Regions from separate parts of the Paenibacillus sp. FSL K6-1217 genome, predicted to be linked through region 1. Evidence: riboswitches for the same ligand, from Rfam matches in the RefSeq annotation. Region 1 holds a riboswitch; each other region holds the start of a gene.
The links. A riboswitch is a leader RNA that binds a small molecule or an ion and turns the genes downstream of it on or off. The one in region 1 is predicted to bind S-adenosylmethionine.

Region 1 (7,719 bases):
ATATCAAGTTCCAGGATATTGAGCCGCCGAGCGGCCAGGTCGAGGAAGCCTTCCGCGAGGTGACGAACGCCCGTGAAGAGAAGAATACGAAGATCAACAACGCCAAGAAGTATGAGAATGATATCATTCCGAAGGCCCGCGGTGAAGCGCAGGCGCTGCTGGAGCGGGCCGAAGGCGAGAAGAAGTCGCGTATCCTGAATGCGCAGGGGGATGTGGCGCGGTTCAATGCGATTTTTGCCGAATATGCGAATAATAAGAGTGTCACCGAGAGTCGGCTGGTTCTGGAGACCCTGGAGACGATTCTGCCTAACGCCAAGATCTTCATTACCAACTCGAACAGTGATACAGTGAACTATCTGCCGCTGAATGAGCTGATGCGCAGTTCCAAGGAGAACACCTCAGCTCCAGCCACGACGAATCCGCCTGCCTCACCGACACCGCAAGGAGGAGATGCCAAGTGAAGAGAAACCCGATCATTTTATTGATATCATCTATCGTCCTAATTATTCTGCTGGCCGGCTCCATGTACATCGTGAAGGAGGGGGAGTACAAGGTCGTCCTCCGTTTCGGTGAAGCCATGCGTACGGTCGAGGAGCCGGGGCTTAAGTTCAAAATCCCTTTTATCGAGAATGTCTCGGAGCTACCCAAATATCAGATGACCTACGACAGCTCACCGACCAACATTCTGACCAAGGACCAGAAGCCGATTGTGGTTGATAACTATACGGTGTGGAGAATTACCAATGCTTCGCAGTTCCTGAGAACCGTTCAGACGGTCAGCGGCGGGGTGCAGCGGATTGATGAAGCGGTATATAACTCGGTCCGCCGCAAGCTGTCGGAGATCAATTATGAGAATATTATCAGTGAAGACACCGGACGGGGCAATATTAACGATGAGATCACCAAGGACGTCGTCGCCGCTCTGACCCGTGATAATTACGGGATTGAGATCATTGATGTACGGATCAAGCGTACCGATCTGCCGGAAGAGAACAAGCAAAGTGTATACAACCGGATGATCTCGGACCGCCAATCCATTGCCGCACGTTATCTGTCCGAAGGGGATGAGGAATCAAAGAAAATCACCTCCAAGGCTGACCGTACCTCCCGAGAGCTGATGGCCCAGGCCGAAGCCGACTCCAAGAAGATTATCGCTGAAGGCGAAGGGCAAGCTGCCAAAATCTACAACCTGGCCTATGGCAAATCTCCTGAATTCTACAGCTTCTACCGTACGCTACAGAGTTATGTGACTACGCTGAAGAATGAGCCAGTTATCATGATCCCGATTGATTCGCCGTATGCGAAGATACTGATGGGACAATAATGTTATAAAAAATAGAGCAGCACTCCTATGATGGAAGTGGTGCTCTATTTTTTGGCTGCTGAGGAAGTAGTTAGATTTCATCCACAACCGCTCCCTTTTACAAGAAGATCAGCAGCAGCGTACCTACCACGAAGCAATAGTATGAAAAGTAAATCAGGTTGCCCTTCGCCATAATGCCGATGAACCAGCGCATGGCGTAATAGGTAGCTACCAGCGTGGTGAGGAAGGCGATCAGGTAGGGCATCGCCAGTGCCGAGCGGTTGGGATCGTTCGCAATATCGGACGCGCCCAGGATCAGCCCGCCGATACTGATGGGAATGTAGAGCATGAAGGAGAACTTGAGTGCAGTCTCCTGCTTCATCCCGACCGCAATGGAAGCGATCACCGTGGAGCCGGAACGGCTGATGCCGGGAATCAGTGCTACGGCCTGAGCCAGCCCGACGATGATGGCATCCTTCACTTTGAGGTTGCCGTCTCTTTTCTGGCCGCGCAGGTTGCGGATCAGCCAGAGGGCAACCCCTGTAACGAGTAAACTGATCGAAACGGTATGTACGGAGGTGAAGATTCGTTCAATCGTATCCTTGAACAGCACAGCAGCAACGGCAGCGGGAATCGTCCCGATGATGATGTAGAGACAGAACATGAACTCTGCCCGGTACTTGGCATCGCGTGTGCGCAGGTACCCTATGAAGCCTGCAATCAGGTCGCGGATATCTTTGCGGAAAATAAAACAGATGGCGATCAAGGATGCCGTATTCGTTAAGATTTCAAAAGAGAGTCCATTCTGCTTCATGCCAAGCAGGCGCTGGGCAATAATTAAATGCCCGCTGGAGGAGACGGGAATCGGTTCCGTCACCCCCTGGACGAGGCCCAGCAATAGGTATTTCAGCCAATCGAACACAGATTCCATAAGTTCCTCCTAAAGTTAAAACGCATAATCGTTAAGCCTGACGTCTTCTATACCGCTTGGACAGGACATACAGCCCAAAGCCCAAGAGGAACAGGGTAGCCGCCGGAATAAGGTAAGGCTTGACGAGCTCGTCCACATGCTCCCACTGCGAGCCCAGCTTGAAGCCCAGATAGACATAGATCGAGGTGATCGGAAGCATGGCCAGGAAGGTGTAGAGACTGAAGGCAAACACATTCATCTTGGCGATCCCGCAAGGGATGGAGATCAGCGTTCGTACACCGGGAATGAAGCGTCCGTAAAAAGCCACACCGCTGCCGTATTTCTCAAAAAAACGGTCGGAGGCTTCCAGATGATGCGGGCGGATGAACAGGTACTTGCCGAACTTATCAATCATCGGCCTGCCGCCAAACCGGCCCAGGGCATATAGCGTCAGCGGACCAAGTGTACCGCCTACCGTACCAGCAAGGATGGTAAGAATCAGCTTCATGTCCCCCAGATACACCCAGTATCCGGCAAGCGGAAGCACGATCTCCGCAGGCACGAATTCAAACGACAAGGCGATCATAATTCCCGCATACGACAAATCCTTAAAGAAAAGTATAAATTCCGTAATCCACTCCGTCATGTATTTCTCTCCCTTCTCAAACAAAAAGCCCCCTAATTAAAGGGGGCAGTCTCATCAACTGTCAGCACCCTCTCATCTTTGCAAGGCATCCCGGACGCCTCTAGTGCTGTACCTGGTATGCGGTTCGCATGCCGGTTACAGCGGTATCATCGGGCTAAGCCCTCCACCGAACTCTGGATAAGAGTATTATTCAATTCGATAATATTAAAACATACCTGCACACCATTAAGCAAGTTTAGGAGAATTGGAGAAAGGAATAGATCACGAAATTAAACGGGCTGGTGAGGTAATGCAGCATGGTGCTCTGGTGTTTCTCCATCGAATGAGATTGATTATTTCAGCTTGATCTGGAACACATCGCCCGCCTGGCCGCCGAAGACGGCCATTCCGCCCTGCGGCAACTTGACCGATGAGGCTGTGCTCACTTTGGAGTGGCTTACGATCATCCCGTCGGCATCATAGACCACGAATCCGCCGCTTGCGGGGGCTGTTACCGTCATGGTCCGGCCGGCGGTTGTCTTGTCAACCTTGAACCAGACCGCTTGGCCGCCCGCAGGCACGGTAGTGATCGAAGCCGGGCCTCTATACACAGGCTTCACTGCATCCCCGCTAATATAATCATTGCCGTCAATGGTTAAATATTCGGCACCGTTCTTCTTCGAGAAGGTCAGATCGAAGGCATCTCGGCCGTTCATCACCGGAATTTCAGCCGCATTGACGGCGGTGTTCTCGTCCACAATCCGCGTCCCGGTGGCATAGCCTTGTTCAACCTTAATCGTCTTCGTCAAGATGGACGGGGAGAGGTAGAAGAAGGAATTGATTTTCTCATCCACAGCGTAGTAATGCTTCCCGTCTCTCTGTGCCCAGGCCTGCTTCGCAGAAGCATTCAGCGGATTGGCGTCCAGCTTCTGGTACTCGTATGTGACCATCAGCATTTGACCGATACCGGGGATAGTCACGTGGGTGTTCAGCTTCAGATAGGTCTTGCCGTTCTTCTGCTTATCGAAGCTCACGGCTGCACTGCCGTCCGGGCTCGTGAACTGTCCCTTGCCGGTATAGATATACTTCTGTGCAGGAATGAGTCCCCCTTCAAGCGCAGGCAGCTCCAGTGCTCCGTCCTTAATGGTTATCGTGGTGGTTGCTCCGACGGTCCCGTATAATCCCGAATAGGCTCCCAGCTCAGCAGGCATAGCCGCTTTGACCGGAGGGGTGAAGGTAGCATCCGGCAGAATCTTCTTAATCTTCCCGGTATCCTTCAGGTAAGCCAGCAGCACATTGGTGGCGAAAATGGTGTTATAGATTGAGCTTCCACCCGACGAGAGCACCGCGATGGATATATCGGATTCCGGCAGGGTAATCAGGTCAGCGTGATACATGATGGTATCTCCGCCTTTGGATAAGGCCTTAATTCCGTAATCACCGAATGGTGCCAGATCTATGGCATCCCAGCCCAGACCGTAATTGAAGCTGTTTCTCTCCTCAGGCACCCAGAGCCCGTTCTTATATTCGGGCTGCTGCATCGCTGTAGCGGAGGCTTTCGACAGAACATCCGGGTGCTTGCCGTTCAGCATCTCGGCGAATGTAGTCAGATCTTCGGCTGTGGAATAGAGGCCGCCCGCTCCGAGGATATTGGCGTTCTCGCTGGGCAATGCCTGCTTTAGTCCAGGGAAGTAGGTCTTGGCAAGCTGCTGCCGGTTAAAGGTATCCAGCGGCGTCTTGGTAGAGCTTAGCTTCAGCGGGCTGCTCATGTGCTGATCCAGAAACTCTGTATAGCTAATGCCGGTCACCTGCTCAATCATCAGCTCCAGCAGCTGAAAGCCGTCATTGCAGTAGACGGAATAGGCCCCGGGGTCGGATTTCAGCCGCTCGGACTGAAGGCTTGTCAGCAGGTCATCATGATTCTGAGTGTCGGCATCATCCATCAGAATACTGTTCCCGTAGTGGCTGCCGTACAGGCCCGAGGAATGATTCATGAGCATGCGCGGGGTAATCTGCTTGTACCGCTCATCGGCCATCTTGAACTGCGGCAGATACGTAACCAGCGGCTTGTCGATGTCAATGAGCTTATCCTCAGCCAGCATCATCGTTGCCGCCGACACATGCATTTTGCTGACGGAGCCGATGCCGAACATCGTATCCTTCGTGACAGGGGCCTTGGCCGCCTGATCGGACACCCCGAAGCCGCCGGATACGGTAATGGCCCCCTTGTCCCTGATGGCATACTGCATGCCGCTCACCCCGTAATCGGATAAGATCTTCGAGGCTATGGTGCGGGCTGTTGCCTGCACCGGGCTCTCCTTCTCCTGAGCGGCAGCCGGGGCTGCGGGGATTACTAACATGGCAGCAATTACGACTGAAGTTAACTTATTCATCTGAATTCCTCCTCTTGTTTCTCTGTAGTTACTCTTCCTGAAGTTATCATACAGGCAGAAGAGAGGAGCGCGGCCCGAATAACCCTGAAACGTTAATAACGATCCCTTAACGTAGAAGCTTATGCTTAAAAAGCACTGAAGGAGATAACAAAAAAGTGAAAGGAGCGGAGCTGAAATTTGGAACTGTAGGAGCGGTAGCGACCGCCTGAAAGCTTTCCGCAGGAAAGCTCGCATCGTAAGCATATGCTTAGTTTGGATTTCTACCGCTAGGAGCGGTTACAATCAGGAAATTCAAAGACAACAGCGGCCGGAAGTCCAAATGTTCACCGCAGTGACGGCGAAACTTAAAGTTCAATGCATTTTATATAGAAGCTTCGTGTGAGAAGGGGAGGACCACCATATTATTAAATTCCTTATGCCCGGATTCTATCGTCATATTCCCGCCGTATTTATCACATATTCTGGAGATATTGGTCAAGCCGATGCCGTGATATTCCGGGTCCGGCTTCTGGCTGTGCAGCGACGCGGTCTCTTGGGCGATACGGTTGAGGATGCGGATGAACAGGGCGGATTCACTCGAATGAATCTGGATCAGCATGTACCGGTCCTCGGCCACCTTGACCTTCTTGGAAGCTTCGATGGCGTTGTCCAGCATATTGCCAAGCACCACACATAAGTCATAACGGTCAATATGAACCGCCTGTGAATGGAGGCGAAGCCGGGTGTCAATGCGGATGCCGTTGGCCTGTCCGATATTCAGAGTATTGGTGACCAGCGCATCAATGACAAGGTGGCCGGTGTTGACCCGCTGGTAGGCATCCTCCACTTTATTCAGCGTAAGCTTGATATGCGCAAGAGCCGCCGCCGGATCTTCCCTCCGGATACACTCTTCAATATAGAGGAACTGCTGGTGGTTGTCGTGAATAATCCTCTTAATGGACTTGAAGCTGTGTACCGTCTTCTCGTAATTCGCATCCTGATAATTCATCTGGTGCTGCAATTGTGTTTTCTCATGCATGAATTGAAATTTATCAATAATCGTATCGAAAATATAGACCACCATCACATTCAGGAGCAGAAAGCCGAGAATCGCAATGAAATAATAGATATCCTTGTTGCTGCTGACCGTAAGCACATTGATCTGATAGATACTGATGAAAGGGACGATCAGGAAAAAAATATAGTAACGGTAAGGCAGCGCGAAGCTTCTGCGTTTGGAGATAAGCCGTATGACCTGAATCACCGCGAACATAATAATACAGCTAAGGATGATCCCCTTCATGAAGCCCGGCCGCTCAAACCCGTTACCCGAATCCAGGCGGGTATAGTCCACCGAATCAATCGCCGAGAAAATATACAGCGAGATAAAGCTGACCAGCGTCATTAGAACCGCATACAGGATGGAAAATATCACTTTGGTCTTAATCTCCACCTGATAGGAACCGGCCATAGCAAATATCATCAGTAAGGCGACAGCCGATGAGGATACGGAAGACATCTCAAAGACCAGATAGAGAAAACACAGCAAGCCATAAATGATGAAGTACAAGGTCTGGTTGGGCTTCCTGGCAGACTTGCCGAATACGGAGCCGAAGAAAAAATTGGTCTGAAAGCCCATCACCAGCAGCACACCGAGGATAACAGGCAGGTTATATGGAATCATACGAATGGCCCTTCATAATCATGAATTTGGTATAGAAATCTTTGACCTCTTTGATCTTGGACCGGCCGATCGGGAACTCCATCCCGCCCGACATGAGCACGGAGCCGCCGGCGAACTTCTTCACATGCAGCAGGTTGATAATAATCGAACGGTGGATGTGCAGGAAGTTGCTGTCTTTTAACGCTGCGGCATAATCGGCGATCAGGCCTTTGCTGTCATAGACCTGTGTGGCGGTGATCACATGCAGCTTGCTTTTTACCGTTAAGCTCTTGGCCGCCTCAATCGCAATAATATCATCATATCTTAAGACAACCTCCTCATACCCGGACTTGATGACCATGAACTTCTTCTCTTGGGCCTGGAAGTACTGGAGCAGCTTGGTGATCTTCTCTTCCAGGAGGTCAGGGGCTACCGGCTTGATGAGATACTGGAACGTCATGACATCGAAGCTCTCCACCATATACTCGGGGTAGCTGGTCAGGAAGATAATCTGTTCGTCAAAATGCTTCAGCTCCCGGATTCTCCGCGCCGTCATAATCCCGTTCATTCCGCCCATCTCCACATCCAGAATCAGAATATGGAAGGGCACCCCGTCCTGTTCATAGTGAGCGGCCAGCTGCTCCCCCGAAGGGTATAACTCTATCTCGAATTCTATATTTGTTCTGATGGATAAGGCAATCAGCGTCTTCTTCACAAGCTCCCTCTGCTGCTCCTCATCATCGCATACGGCTACTCTGTACATGAATGCCCTCCTCTATTACGGCGTAGGTTGGGTTGAAGTGAAATAGTATTACAGCATAGTATATCGCATTCTTGATGAGGATA
Region 2 (7,719 bases), 3.3 Mb from region 1:
GCAGAAGCGGCAATAGACATCACATACATTGGTGTAGTTAATGTTGCGGCCGATGACAAATGTCGTTATAGGCTCCGGGTGCCAGCGCTTCATAATAATATCTGCAGCAGCGCCCATCTTCTCAATTTCATTGCTCTCGAACAACGTGATCGTGTCTTCCAGTTGAAGACGCTCACCCTTAAGTGTCTTATCCAGAATAAGGTCAATTGCACTCACCGTTCACGGCCTCCTCTTCATCTATGAATTATAGATAAATATAATTTGAAATAAAATATCCGTTCTCCCATCGTAACACAATGTGAGGTGCTTGAGAAATCTTTCAGCAGCAGAGTATAGGATACCGTTCCATCCAAAAGCAAACAGCAGCACCGGGAGGCACTGCTGCATGCAACCTACGCAGATACGGCACCTCTGAACGGGGGCCGCAGCGTCTTATTCCAGCTCGCTTCGGGCGGCCTCCAGAGCCTGTCCGAGATCCGCGATCAGATCATCTACATGCTCTATGCCGACAGAGAAGCGCAGCAGCCGGTCATCCACCCCAACCGCATCGCGGATTTCAGCCGGAATATCGGCGTGGGTCTGGATCGCCGGATAGGTCATCAGCGATTCAACACCGCCCAGACTCTCGGCGAAGGCGATCAGCTTGATATGGCGGAGCAGCGGCTCCACATAGCCGGCCTCTTTGACCTTGAAGGAGAAGATCCCGGTGTTGCCGGAGGACTGGCGGTTCTGAATGGCATAGCCGGGATGGTCCGGGAGCCCCGGGTGGAAGACCTCGGCAATTGCCGGATGCTCCTGCAGATAACGGGCAATGGCCAGGGCGTTGCTCTCATGCCGCTCCATACGCAGGGCGAGCGTCTTCATGCCCTTCATCAGCTGATAGCTGTCATTCGGCGCCAAAACAGCACCCAGCGAGTTATGCAGAACGGCCATTTCAGCCGATAATTCTGCTCCCTTGGTCACGATTAGACCCGCCAGCACATCGTTATGCCCGCCCAGATACTTGGTAGCGCTGTGAACCACGATATCTGCGCCCAGCTCCAGCGGACGCTGGAAGAACGGGGTCAGCAGCGTATTGTCTACAATGGTGAGCAGCCTGTGATGGCGGGCCCAGGTACATACCGCTTCGACATCCGTAATCATCATCAGCGGGTTGGTCGGCGTCTCAATGAATACGGCCTTCGTGCCCGGCTGGCGGGCTGCTTCGAGTCCATCCAGATCATTCGTATCTACATAGGAGGCGCTGATGCCGTATTTGGAGAGAATTCTCTCCAGCAGCCGGTAGGTTCCGCCGTACAGGTCCAGCGATACAATGAGATGATCCCCTTGTCCAAACAAGGTGAACACTGTAGTCAGCGCAGCCATCCCGGAGGCGCAGGCGAAGCCGGCATCCCCGGACTCCAGTGCCGCTGCCGCTTCTTCGAGTACAGAGCGGGTAGGATTTTTGGTGCGGATGTAGTCAAAGCCTGTGCTCTGGCCAAGTCTCGGGTGACGGAAGGCCGTCGCATGATAAATCGGGTAATTAATCGCCCCGGTGGCGGGGTCCTCCATCGAACCAATCTGTGCCAGTCTGCTTTCAATTCTCAGTTTCTCGTCCATCTCCACGGCCTCCTAAAAGTTTTGTATAGCGTACACAACCTGATCATTCTTCGGGCAGAATCCGCTTCGGAAGCACCGGCTATGTGTATGCACCTGATTAATAGCTTCTATAAGAATAGGTCAACCTCTTTAGATAAATGCACCGATATCGTAAGGAGTCTCCTGGTATACATAGTAATTGAGCCAATTAGCGAATAATAAGTTGGCATGGGCGCGCCAGACCGCCGGCGGTGTACGGGTCGGATCATCTTTTGGATAATAGTGCTTCGGCAAGGCAACCTCCAGCCCTTTTGCGATATCCCGGTCATACTCCCATTTCAGCGAGAAGGGATCGTACTCCGAATGCCCGGTGACAAAAATCTGCTTCCCGTCATGCGTAGCCACCAGGTATACCCCGGCCTCCTCGGATTCAGCCAGAATCTGCAGCTCCGGGTTCTGCTCTATATCTTCACGGGAGACATCGGTATGACGGGAATGCGGAACATGGAATACTTCATCGAAGCCGCGCAGCAGCTTGACATTATTATGGCTCACAGTATGCGGAAACACTCCGAAGCATTTGTCCGGCAGACTCACCTTGCGCACGCCGAAGTGATGATACAGCCCTGCCTGTGCCGCCCAACAGATATGCATCGTCGAGGTGACATTCTCCTTGCTCCACTCAAAAATCACCTTCAGCTCTTCCCAGTAGTTGACATCCTCGAATTCCATCTGTTCTACGGGAGCGCCGGTAACAATCAGGCCGTCAAAGCGGCGGTGACTGATCTCATCGAATGTCTTATAAAAGCTCTTCAAATGCTCTGCCGAAGTATTCTTCGAGGTATGGGAGCTGGGATGCAGCAGAACAACATCCACCTGAAGCGGGGAATTCCCGATAAGGCGCAGCAGCTGGGTCTCTGTCGTTTCTTTGGTAGGCATCAGGTTCAGGATGGCAATCCGCAAAGGGCGGATATCCTGATGGAAGGCCTGGCTTTCATCCATTACAAAAATATTCTCACCGGATAACACTTCTTTGGCCGGCAGGCTGTCGGGAATTTTGATAGGCATTGCTGTTCACTCCTTAACTGAAATTGGGTTCCGCTGGGTGGTTATTCCTGATGCAGAGTAGCGAAAAAAGACCTTTCCCGGGCGAGAAAGGTCATATCATGCAGTCATATGCGCCTCTCTCATCTGCCAGAGAACTTCCGCCGGACGAATAACGTCCTGCAAAGCTTCCGCAAGAATTAGCACCGTGCGTTCACACGCCGGTTGCCGGGTTTCATCGGGCTAGTCCCTCCACCTGCTCTTGATAAGATTTAGCTGTATTCAGTTGAATAACCTTAAGCATCCGAAAGATGCTTTTTCTTAAATTTCACTTTAAATCATGAACCTCCTTTTCGTCAAGTCCATACAATGCTAAAGGGGCCTTATGACAGAAAACAATTTCTCTTGTAAGAGCCATACCCCGGCGTTATACTAGACAGGGGTTTCATCCCAAAAAAACGGCGAAAAGAAGAGGTGAGAGAAAAATGGAAGGCGACCCGGGCTCGCGAATAAGCGTGCAGAATGAACAACCACACAGGATTAACATCAGCTTGCCGGCGGCGGGAGCCCTTTTTCTTCATGCTCTCGGACCGTCTTTTGGCCTTCATCCATGATTGTACCACCGGCCAAGCTGATTTTCCCGTGTGCTGAAATTAGCATACCCCTGGAGAAGACCAGGGACATAAGGAGTGAATCAGATGAAAATCCGGCTGGTGAATGCAGGGGTTTTTACGCCTATTGACAATATTGAAGAAACGTTAACTGCCCCTGATGAGGGGTTCTACTGGATTGATGCAGATGACGAGGATCTTGTAGAGCTTCAACCTTTGTATGGTCTGCATGATTTGGCTGTGGAAGACTGCCTCAGTGAAGAGGATCAGCGCCCGAAGCTGGAAATTTATGAGAACCACTACTTCATCGTAGTGAACAGTATCCGGTTTGATGATGAGGAAATCTTTCTCCGTGCGCTCAACGTGTTCCTGGGCAGACATTTCATCATTACCGTTACCAAGCAGAAGATCCATGAGCTGCGTGTCCTCAAGCCCATGCTATGGGAGCAGGAAGTCAGTACGCCTGACCGCTTCCTCTATCTCCTGATCGACCTCGTTGTCGACAACTTCTTCTCGGTCGGTGACCGGATTGAAGCGCGGATTGAGAAGCTGGAGGAAGACATCCTCATGCATACCAAGAAATCGCATCTGAGCGAGATCATCGGTCTGCGCAGTGAGATTCTCTGGCTGAAGAAGATGCTCGGGCCGCAGAAGGAAGTTATCAACACGCTCAACAAAAAGGATCTTCGCCTGATCGACGATCAGCTGCAGAAGTATTTCAGCGATATCTACGAGAATGCGGTCAAGATCTCTGAAACCTTCGAAACCTACCGCGATCTCATGGGCAACTTACGCGAAGCCTATCAGTCCAGTATTGCGAACCGTGCCAATGAAATCATGAGAGTATTTACAGCGATTACTACGATATTCATGCCGCTGACCGTGATAACCGGAATCTACGGTATGAACTTTGAAAATATTCCCGAGACCCACACCGAATACGGCTACTATGGCGTAATTGCCGTCATGGTGACGCTCGGCTGCGGAATGCTTGTGATCTTCCGCAAGAAAGAATGGCTATGAAGCAGAACGAACGAATACGCAGGACGAAGGCACCATATCCCCTGTTCCGGGGCTGGGAGGGCCTTCGTCTTTTTGATATGTCACCGGTATGTAGTGCGTCTAAGCTGGTCAGAATTCAGGTCATGAAGACTGCCGGACTTGGGCCGTGCCGCCCGTCAGCCTCACCTCTTACAGAGGGGCAGCCACTCCAAGCGCCGCCGGATGCTCCCGCCGGAAGCGGATGCGGATCAGCCTCAGGCGTTCGTAATACAGATCCAGGCCCTCAGCCGGAACGAAGTTGTCGCCATAAGCTTTGTAAAGGACAGGCTTCAGGAAGCTGTCACCGATCAGCTCATAGGCTGTCCAAATATTGTTCTGTTCTTCGCGGCTCACTTCACTCAGTTCCAGTGCAATAAGCTTCTCGGCCGAGTAGCCGTCCTTCTCCAGCTCCTCCAATACTTCAAGCACCTCACGGCGGGAAACTCCGCTAAGCGCTCTGAGCTCCTCCATCCCCTGCCCCTCTTCGATTCCCTGTAACAGAACCCGCCGCAGCCTCAGCCGTTCCAGCTGCTTCTTGTACTTAAGCTCCTTCTGCTTATAGAGCCAGGATACGAAGCTCTCTTCGTCAATCGTCTGATTCACCCAGCTTAATGGAAAATCATGTTCGCGCGGAGCCGCCGAGGTGATGCTGAGCCAGTCCGCGCCATACTGTGAGGCTTTGCCTTCCCCCACCCCGGGAAGCTGCAGCAATTCCTCCTCCGTGCGGGGTAGAAACGCGCTGATCATGCGCAGCAGACGGTTGCTGGCCAGGATATAAGGCGCCTTCCGTTCGCTGGAGGCCTTCCCCCTGCGCCAGGAGCACAGCTCCTCGAAGACGGCTTCATTGCCGTATTGCTCGCTGTAATACTGGAGCTTAAGCTGCTCCTGGGTACGGCTGCTGAGATTGTCCTCGTCATGAAATACCCCGTCGATCAGCGGGCGGTAGCCCTCCCCCATCTTCACGGCAAGCTCATGGCGGTATACGCACAGCATCTCACTCCATGATCCGCCTTCATACCACAGGCTGTCGCCCGTCTCCTGTTCGCCGGAGAAATCACGCCAGCCGAGCCGCCACGCCCCCTCCTCCTCTCCAATCCATAGCTGGGCAAAAACCTCCTGCTCTACTCCTGACCTTCTGGACAAACGGTTCATAAATACGATCTGCATATGAATCCCTACTTTCTTCGTCTTACAGTACGCATAATCTCTGTGTGGCCCGGATACCGTCTGCACACAAAAAAAGCACCTCTCCCACGAAATTCGTGAAAGAGGTGCTTCCTCTTAAATGCTATACTGTTAAAACCTAGAATACCATATATTACGTAACAGTCAATGCCTTTTTGCCAGGGTATCCTACTTGCGGTCCAAAGCCAGCTTGGCCAGACCCAGCGCGCCCGACAAACCTGCATTGTCTCCAAGCTGCGGAGGCACGATGTAACTGCCAATGTCTTCATTAAGCGCCGGATGCTGCACATATCCGCCGAGCAGCTCCTGTAGCTTGGCATGGATCAGCGGGAAGAGCTGGCTCTGCTTCATCACGCCGCCGCCCATTACGATCTTCTGCGGCGAGAGGATCAGCACATAGTTCATCAGGGCATGGGCCAGATAGTGGGCCTCCATCGCCCAGGCCGGATGGTCCGCAGGCAGCTCGCCCGCCGGCTTGCCCCAGCGTTTGCCGATGGCCGGACCCGCCGCCAGACCCTCCAGGCAATCGCCGTGGTAAGGGCAGAAGCCTTCGTAGTGGTCCTCGGGATGACGACGGACCAGAATATGGCCCATCTCCGGGTGTGACAGCCCGTGAACGAGCTTGCCGCCCACCACGGCACCGGCGCCGATCCCGGTGCCCACTGTGATGTAGAGGCAGCTATCCAGCCCTTGTGCTGCTCCCCAGGTGTATTCGCCCAGCGCCGCACCATTCACATCCGTATCGAAGCCGATCGGAACACGGAATTGCTCCTCCACAGCCCCCACCAGATTATATCCGCCCCAGTGCGGTTTCGGTGTGGTTGTAATATATCCATAAGTAGGACTGCCGATGACGGGATCAATCGGCCCAAATGAACCAATCCCGATGGCCTCCACGGATTTGCCGCTGAAATAATCCATTACCTGGCTCATAGTCTCCTGCGGAGTCGCAGTCGGAAAGCTCACCCGGTCGATAATCGTCCCGTCCTCATTCCCGATTCCGCATACAAACTTTGTTCCCCCTGCTTCAATCGCTCCCAACAATTTCACTGCAGCGTTCCCCCTTCTTGGTGCACCCATATGCTGTTGCTTCTGATAATTTCGATAGACTCCTGAATACGATAAATACAATGATAGTTTCCTGCGCCGGAACTTGCCGGTTAACAGCCCGAGCGCGATAATGAAGCGTTCTCTTGTCCTATTATACGTATCAAATATACGTATGACAAGCGGTTGACATATAGTATAAACAGGTGATTTCCTGATGAGGCTTAGGCTGGATTGAATGGGAACAGGGAAAAACAACACTTCATTACGCCCATTTTAGCTACAATAGCCAAAGGTGATATGAACATATGCTGTTTCTCCACTTGTTGCCTGACCTTCTATGAAAATCGGGAAAACAAGATACGTTATTCCGCTTGTTGGTTACAGGAATCGGCAGCATGTCGCTGCACAGCCTGTTTGCGGTCACGATAAGCACGGCAGGCTGCTACAAGCCGGTCCGCTGCCGGGAGATAAGAGGCCAGATGGATATGCGCATAAGCAGCCATGATGCTTCCGCTGGCATAACCTTCTGGCTGACTGCCCCCTCTGCCCTTACTCTCATAGGCATAGGCCCGGGCTTCCCCGTCAGGGTAGCTCATGACAGAGTAATGGAATTCATGGCCGCGCAGGCGCTCGCCCTGCTTCAGCAGCAGACAGTCGTGAAGTGCCGTGACTTCACGGTACCCGAGTGCCGCCCGGCGTTCCTGCATCACGGTGTGTGCCGGAATGATCCCGGCCATCTCATGTACCATGCCGGTGCGGTCGGTCAGACTGCGGGCCAGCACCATGTAGCCGCCGCACTCCGCATACAGCGGCATTCCGGCGGTTGCAGCGGACCTCAACCCGCCGAGGAAAAGCTTGTTCGCGGCAATCACCGCCGCGAATTCTTCCGGGAACCCGCCGCCGATGTAGATGCCGTCCGCTTCCGGCGGAATGCCTTCACCGCTAAGCGGGCTGAAGGGAACCAGCCGGGCCCCCGCACGTGCGAGCATCTCCAAATTATCCTCGTAGTAGAAGTTGAACGCTGCATCCCGGGCTACGGCGATGACCGGCGCGGGCTCGATCAGGCTTGCCGATGTCTTATGTATCGTCTGCACAGCGGGATTACACGGGTCATCCGTAGCCGCATGCAGCCCCTGCACAGCAGGAGCGGCAGCGGCAAGCTCAAGCAGCCGCTCCAGATCCGTGCCTTGCGCCAGCCTATCGGCGGCAC
Region 3 (7,719 bases), 840 kb from region 1:
ATAAGGAGCTGCCTGAGCTGAGAGCTCTGGGAGTGGCGGCGGTTCTGCTGTGCCTGATGCAGGTATTCAGCGGAGCGGCTGTGGTATACACGCTAAATAATGAACGATTGTACATATTTGCTGCGTTGTCCCATATTGTGCTGATCTCCGGGCTTTTTGGGGTTCTGTGCTATATGAGTGTGAGGGTCTGGCAGTTAAGCGGAGCTGGCAGGGGCAGCAAGTGATAAGCAAACGGCAACGGGGGACGGGATAAGCATAAGGTCCTGTTTGAGGAGGAACGCTATAGTGCGATACAGTAACTTACGACAATGGATTGAGCAGCTCCGCAGGGATAAGGATCTGGCAGTGATTGATACGCCGGTTAATCCTTATCTGGAGCTTGCCGAAATCCACCGCCGGGTGGTGCAGGAGGAAGGCCCGGCACTGCTCTTCACGAATGTGCAAGGAACACCGTTCCCGGTCGCTACGAATCTGTTCGGTACCGTCCGGCGCGTGAACAAGGCCTTCGGGACAAGACCGGAGCAGCTGCTGAAGTCGCTGACCCTGGCGATGGAGCAGTTGATTCCACCTTCAGCCGCCGGCTTATGGCGGGAGAAGACGGTGCTGCTTGAGCTGCTGCGGGCAGGCATCAAGAGCATACCGCAAGGAGAAGCTCCGGTACTCGGTGTCTGCAGCAGCAGTGATCCGCTGAAGGAGCTGCCCCGGATTACCGCCTGGCCCAAGGATGGCGGGGCATTCCTCACGCTTCCTCTGGTCTATACGGAGAATATCACCAACCCCAAGGATCATAATCTCGGCATGTACCGGATTCAGATGTATGACGACAGCACGGCGGGTCTCCACTGGCAGATTCATAAGGGCGGCGGATTCCATCACTCGCAGGCAGAGCTTCTCGGGGAGACTCTGCCGGTGTCGGTCTTCATCGGCGGGCCGCCGGCCCTGATTGCTGCGGCAGTGGCTCCGGTCCCGGAACGGATACCGGAGCTGCTGCTGGCCTCGCTGATGCTGGGCGGCAAGCTGCCCATGGTGCAGGACCCCTTGGGCGGGCACCGTATTCCGGCTGAAGCGGAATTCTCGATCCGGGGACGTGTGTCTCCGCTGGAGCGGAGAGCGGAAGGGCCGTACGGCAGCCAGTCCGGCTACTATTCCATGCAGCATGAGTTCCCGGTCATGCATGTTCAGCGGATGTGGCACCGCAAAGATGCCATCTATCCAGCGACCATTGCCGGTAAGCCGCGCCAGGAGGATTATTATCTGAAGGATTATTTGCAGCGGCTGCTCTCTCCGGCCTATCCTCTGCTGATCCCTTCGGTCAAAGCGTTGTGGACCTACTCCGAATCCGGTTCGCATTCACTGACCTCGGCGGTTGTAAGGGAAAGCTATCCGCGCGAGTATATGGTATCAGCATTTCGTATTCTGGGGGAAGGACAGCTCTCCTTAACCAAATTCCTTCTGCTGACTAATGTTCAGGTGGAGCTTACCGATTTCCCCAAGCTGCTGGAAACGGTACTTGAGCGCTTCAACCCGCAGTCGGATCTGACGATCTTTGCCAATACCTCCATGGATACGCTGGATTATACCGGCCGCAAGCTGAATCATGGCAGCAAGGCGGTGATGGCGGGCATCGGCAGCCCGGTCCGGCAGCTGCCGCGGACTTATACAGAGGGGCTGCTTCCATCAATCACCGCTGCTGTGCCTTATTGCGGAGGATGTTTAGCCGTTTCCGGTGCATCCTATGAAGAGGACCCGGAGCTGCCGGAGCGGCTGGCGGCTGCCTTCAAGGAGCGGGAGACCGCCTGGCCGCTGATTGTGCTGGTCGATCAGGCGGAGGAGGCGGTAAGCACGCAGACCTCCTTCCTGTGGACCGTATTCACCCGCTTCAATCCGGCGGATGATATTTATTCGGCGGCCGGGGTACACCGGGGCAGTGTCAGCTATACGCAGCCGATCATTATAGATGCCCGGATGAAGCCGGGATACCCGGAGGAGCTGGCTGTGAGCGAGGATATTGCGAAGTGGGTAGACCGGGGCTGGAGCCGTTATTTTCCTCTGGCGTAGAAGTGAACTTTAAGGGGGTCAAAATATGCTGCGGACGTTACTTGGAGAGCCGCCCCGCGTGAACAGCGGTGTGCTGGCTGAAGCTATGGAGTCCATGGCGAAGGCTGCCTCCGTGCTGCGCAAGGAGATGGCGGCGCATGAAGACCATGACCATGAATACCGCAAGCTGGAGATCTGGACACGCGGCCTGATCTCCTCTCTGGATGAGCTGGAGCAGAGCTGGTTCGCAGCCGCCTTTTTCCGGAAGTCAGTGATTGCCGGTTATATGGATGATATGTCGTCCACGGAGCAGGGGGAGTACGCCAGATATGTGTATTTCTACAAGGATGGCTTCATCCGTGTCTTCTCTTTGCTGGACAAGCTGGGCACGGTGCTGAATAATGTGTACAATCTCAACACAGGCAAGGTCAAGGCACATTTCTCCTACTTCACGGTGCTGCGGCAATTCCAGCTGCTTCAGGCGCATCATCCGCTGGCGGATGAGCTGGACAGAATCCGCAATTCCTATCGGGAGCCGGTGGAGAATCTGCGCAAGCGGCGCAATGCCGAGATCCACTACATGAATGCGGAGATGACCGACGATCTCTGGCAGCGTCACCAGGGGCTGCATGACAAGATCCGTCTGGAGGATCTCGACAGCCACCTGGAGGATTTGAAGCAGAGTCTGGAGATGGTATGCCAATCCCTGGCGGCCGCATTCAGGTACGGCAATGAACAATGGCACAAGAATCAAGCGGCCGCAGGCCCGAAATCCGGACATGCCCATCCGTAAAAACTTACCTTTGACAAAAAACTCGAAACTGAATATACTTAGGCATACATTAGCTTCTGACATGACACGGAATATATAACTTCATACTATGATCTTATCGAGAGCGGCGGAGGGATAGGCCCGATGAAGCCCGGCAACCGGTTTGAATACAGCGAAGCGCTGCATCCAAATGTCATGGTGCTAATTCCTACAATGCCGCCGGTTCCGGGGGTTTTGGCAGATGAGAAGGCATTGTCATTATACACACAGGGCCTCTTGCGATCTGCATGGATCGTAGGGGGTCTTTTTTCTGCAATGTTTAGGTTAGAACAGAAGGGGGACGCAGAGGTTGATAGAATTGAAGGATATAACCAAAGTGTACGGCAAAGGCAGCAAGCAGGCGATTGCACTCTCTGCACTAAGCCTGTCGATCAAGAAGGGCGAGATCTTCGGGGTGATCGGTCACTCCGGGGCCGGCAAAAGCACGCTGATCCGCTGCATTAATCTGCTGGAACGTCCGACTGCGGGCGAAGTGTGGGTGGACGGTGTGGAGCTGACAGCACTCAGCCAGGGGCAGCTCCAGGAGCAGCGGCGCAAGATCGGGATGATTTTTCAGCATTTCAATCTGCTCTCATCGGCTACAGTCTATGATAATATCGCGTTTCCGTTGCGGCTGATCGGAGCCTCCAGGAGTGAGATTGAACAAAAGGTTAAGGATCTGCTCACCCTGGTCGGATTGGAGGAGCACAGGAATAAGTACCCGGCCCAGTTATCCGGCGGACAGAAGCAGCGTGTCGGGATTGCCCGGGCTCTGGCGAGTGATCCGGACGTTCTGTTATGCGATGAAGCGACCTCGGCGCTTGATCCGCAGACGACAGACTCCATACTGCGCCTGCTGATGGATATCAACCGCAGATTCCATCTGACCATCGTGCTGATCACCCATGAAATGCATGTGATTCAGAGCATTTGCGACCGCGTGGCGGTGATCCATGGCGGCGGCATCGTCGAGCAGGGCGAGGTGGCCCAGGTATTTCTGAAGCCGAAGCATGAGGTGACCAAAGAATTCATCCGCAGTGAGACCCAGTCGGAGGGGCCGCTCCGGCAGGCGATTGACGCTGTGCATACAGGCTATACGAAGGCCGTGAAGATCACTTTTCTCGGGCACAAGACTTACGAATCCACGCTCTCCCAGGTGGTTCAGGGGACAGGCGTCCACTTCGCGATTCTCCATGGCACCATCTCTACGATCAAGGATGTTCCTTACGGACAATTGATTGTCCGGTTTGAAGGAGCTGCTGATGCCGTGGATACTACGCTGACGGAGCTTATAGCCCAAGGTCTTGATGTGGAGGTGATTTCCTGATGGGCGGACTGGATTTTAATAAGATTGATTGGTCAGAAATGCTCGATGCAACGGTGGCTACACTTAACATGGTAGTTATTTCAGGAATATTCACAATTATCCTTGGTTTACCGCTCGGAATTATGCTATATTTATGGGGAAGATCAAATAACGTTATTATCAGAGCTGTTTACTCGGCATTATCGTTCATCGTAAATATCCTGCGCTCCGTTCCGTTCATCATTCTAATGGTGGCTCTGATTCCGCTCAGTAAGATCATTATGGGCACCTCCATCGGTGTGCGTGGAACCATTCTGGCACTAGTGGTCGGTGCGGCTCCCTTTTTCGCCAGGCTGGTGGAAACGGCGCTGCGGGAGGTTGACCGGGGAATTATTGAAGCGGCGCAGGGCATGGGGGCTTCCACAGGGCAGATCGTGATGCGCGTCTTGCTGCCGGAGGCTCGTCCGGGCTTGCTTGCCGGAATAACCATTACTGTAGTGACCCTTGTCTCGTATACTGCCATGGCGGGATTTATTGGTGGCGGCGGTCTGGGGGATCTGGCGATCCGTTACGGCTATTACCGTTATGAGAAGGAAGTTATGATTATCTCAGTGGCACTGATAGTGATTCTAGTGCAGCTGCTGCAAATGGCCGGCGACCGGCTGGTAAAATATTTTACACGGAAATAAGGTACGTCCACATATAGCCTTATTCAATAAAACATATGGATTAGAGGGGGATTTACAGATGAAAAAAGTACTGCTTACATTATTCAGCCTGACCTTGATATTGGTGCTTGCCGCTTGCGGGAACAACAAGGCGAATAACGCCGCGAATTCTGCTGCAACAACAGCACCTACGGAAGCTGCTGGTGCAGAAGCGACTACAGAGCCTGCGGCAGAACCGGTAACCCTAGTGATTGGTGCCTCTGCTGTACCGCATGCGGAAATCCTCAAAGCGATTGCGCCGCAGCTTGAAGCCCAAGGCATTAAGCTGGAGATCAAAGAATTCTCGGATTATATCCTGCCGAATACACAGCTTGCCGAGAAGCAGCTCGATGCGAACTTCTTCCAGCACAAGCCTTACCTGGATGATCAGAACACCAAGAACGGCACAGATCTCGTATCTGTAACCGCTGTTCATGTTGAGCCATTTGGCGCTTATTCCAAAAAGATCAAATCGATTGACGAGTTGGCAGAAGGTGCCAAGGTTGCCATTCCGAATGATGCAACTAATGGAGGACGCGCATTGATTCTGCTGGCGAAGAACGGACTGATCAAGCTGAAGGACGATACGAATATTGCTTCGACCAAAGCGGATATCACCGAGAATGCCAAGAAGCTGGATATCATTGAGCTGGATGCTGCGATGCTGCCCCGTCAGCTGGATGAAGTGGACCTGGCGCTGATTAACACCAACTTCGCCCTGGATGCCAAGCTGTCTCCAACGAAGGATGCGTTGTTCATCGAAGGCGGGGACTCCCCGTATGCCAACCTGCTGGTAGCCCGTCCTGACAATAAGGATTCCGATGCGATTCAGAAGCTGGCAGCAGCGCTGACATCCCCGGAAGCGAAGGCGTTCATCGAGAAGCAGTATGAAGGTGCCATTGTTCCGGCATTCTAAGGCTGACCATAGAAGCTGAATATTCCAATGAGACCAGAAGAAGCCCGGTAGCCAGAGATGGCTGGCGGAGCGGCTTCTGGTTTTTTGAATAGCCCAATGGTTGATCCTTAAGGCGAAATCCACTATAATAAAAAAAATCCCGGCCTCTTCTCGGAGGCCGGGATGGTTTATGAAACGGGATTAGAATACTTGGATGACTTCTTCCACGCCTTCTACTTCTTCAATCAGGGCGCGTTCGATCCCGGCTTTCAGCGTGATCGTGGAGCTTGGGCAACTGCCGCATGCACCCATAAGCTTCAGCTTGACGATGCCGTCTTCAACATCAATCAGTTCCACGTCACCGCCATCGCGCTGCAGGAACGGACGAAGTTTATCAAGGACTTCCAGTACTTCATCGTACATGGTTGCGCTTTGAACATTCTCACTCATTTCTCAATCACTCCTTTCGTATGTTTATTATAGTACAAAAAGTTAAAAAATAAAATGGTTAAGGCAGAATAGGGAGATCATCATGCGACCAATTATAGAATTCTGTGCCAGCAACATCGGGCATGGCACTGAACCGCTCAAGCTTAAGCTGGAACAAAACCCTGAATATGATGTAGTGGAGTACGGCTGTCTGAACAACTGCGGAGAGTGCTATCTCCAGCCTTTCGCCATGGTTGACGGGGAGATCATCGAAGCTGATTCCCCCGCTGCCCTGGAAGAGGCGATTGAGGCCGCTATACGAGAGGCGGAGGCCTGGGACAACCTGGAGATTGACTAATCCGGGATAAAGGCTAAGACCGGATTGCTGCCCGCTCCGGCGGCTGAATTCACCCGAAATGGCGTTTGGACATCCACAGGACGCCGCTCTTCAGCAGGCGCGGAACCCGGCCCATGACGGAGCGGCGGCCCATCAGGCCGAAGCCGGCATTTTTGCCGAGTGAACCGAGAGTGCCCTTCAGCTTAATCTTATGCAGCTTCGGGGTCTCCCCCAGCCATAGCGCCTGAATAATCTGGCCGACCTGCTCGCCCTGGGCACCTGCCGCCTGTGCACTGGGGGCGAAGGGCAGGCTGGCACAGTCCCCGATCACATACACTTCAGGATAATCGGCTAAATTGTAATATTTCCCGACAATGAGCCTGCCTCCCCGGTCCTTCGGAAGCTCAAGCTGCTGTACGGCCTTCACCGGCTGAATGCCGGCCGTCCATACTGTAACATCGGCCGGAATGGCCTGAGTGCCATTGAAGATGGCATCCTTTTCTACATGGGAGACCGATACCCGGCCTATGGTCTCCACCTGATGCTCACTGAACCATTCCTCGACATACCTGGACAGCTTGACCGGAAAAGAGGACAAAATACGTTCTCCCCGGTCCATGAGGGAGATATTCAGATCGGGCCGGCTCTCCCGCAGCTCCGAGGCAATCTCGACACCGCTCAGCCCTCCGCCGACAATGTTCACGGTCCCATAAGGCTTCACATCGTTCAGCCGGCGGTAGGTTTCCCGGGTTCCGGCGAAGCTCTGTATACTGCAGGCATGCTCTTCGGCTCCCGGAATGTTATGGTAATTATCCGTACAGCCGAGGGCAATCGCCAGGATATCATAGGCTATCGGCTCCCCGGAATCGAGCAGGACTACCCTGCTCTCCAGATCAATGGAGCCCACCTGCCCGTAACGTACGGTCAGGCGGGGGTGTACCGGGAATTGAATCCGCAGATGATAATCCGTGACTGTGCCTGCGGCCAGTGCATAATATTCCGTCTTGATCCCCTGATATGGCATCCGGTCCACCAGAACGATTTCCACATCAGGCGGGAGATGATTATTAAGCAATTGCGAAATGAGGGCAAGACCGCCGTAGCCGCCGCCCAGGACAAGTAGGGTTCTCATGCGAACAGATCTTCCTTTCGGGTACGTAATGGACAAGGCAGTTCTGCGTGTACAGGCTGAGGTTC

Region 2: it holds a riboswitch for S-adenosylmethionine, as region 1 does, so the genes downstream of both, metA (homoserine O-succinyltransferase) here and MHH28_RS13225 (DedA family protein) in region 1, are expected to answer to the same signal.
Region 3: it holds a riboswitch for S-adenosylmethionine, as region 1 does, so the genes downstream of both, MHH28_RS16820 (methionine ABC transporter ATP-binding protein) here and MHH28_RS13225 (DedA family protein) in region 1, are expected to answer to the same signal.

What each region holds. Positions count from the first base shown of each region.
Region 1 is NZ_CP150271.1:2,982,447-2,990,165, reverse strand. It holds gene hflK (FtsH protease activity modulator HflK) at 1-461, shown strand, start outside; gene hflC (protease modulator HflC) at 458-1,324, shown strand; gene MHH28_RS13230 (undecaprenyl-diphosphate phosphatase) at 1,422-2,234, opposite strand; gene MHH28_RS13225 (DedA family protein) at 2,266-2,859, opposite strand; SAM riboswitch class I at 2,929-3,043, opposite strand; gene MHH28_RS13220 (serine hydrolase domain-containing protein) at 3,192-5,231, opposite strand; gene MHH28_RS13215 (ATP-binding protein) at 5,593-6,894, opposite strand; gene MHH28_RS13210 (LytR/AlgR family response regulator transcription factor) at 6,881-7,636, opposite strand.
Region 2 is NZ_CP150271.1:7,183,276-7,190,994, reverse strand. It holds gene mqnC (cyclic dehypoxanthinyl futalosine synthase) at 1-216, opposite strand, end outside; gene MHH28_RS31515 (PLP-dependent transferase) at 433-1,599, opposite strand; gene metA (homoserine O-succinyltransferase) at 1,729-2,646, opposite strand; SAM riboswitch class I at 2,763-2,894, opposite strand; gene corA (magnesium/cobalt transporter CorA) at 3,321-4,256, shown strand; gene MHH28_RS31500 (HRDC domain-containing protein) at 4,425-5,441, opposite strand; gene MHH28_RS31495 (ROK family protein) at 5,628-6,509, opposite strand; gene MHH28_RS31490 (cobyrinate a,c-diamide synthase) at 6,872-7,719, opposite strand, start outside.
Region 3 is NZ_CP150271.1:3,825,850-3,833,568, reverse strand. It holds gene MHH28_RS16835 (COX15/CtaA family protein) at 1-224, shown strand, start outside; gene MHH28_RS16830 (UbiD family decarboxylase) at 286-2,058, shown strand; gene MHH28_RS16825 (Cthe_2314 family HEPN domain-containing protein) at 2,084-2,830, shown strand; SAM riboswitch class I at 2,922-3,057, shown strand; gene MHH28_RS16820 (methionine ABC transporter ATP-binding protein) at 3,159-4,175, shown strand; gene MHH28_RS16815 (methionine ABC transporter permease) at 4,175-4,843, shown strand; gene MHH28_RS16810 (MetQ/NlpA family ABC transporter substrate-binding protein) at 4,902-5,777, shown strand; gene MHH28_RS16805 (NifU family protein) at 5,958-6,206, opposite strand; gene MHH28_RS16800 (YuzB family protein) at 6,289-6,543, shown strand; gene MHH28_RS16795 (NAD(P)/FAD-dependent oxidoreductase) at 6,593-7,654, opposite strand.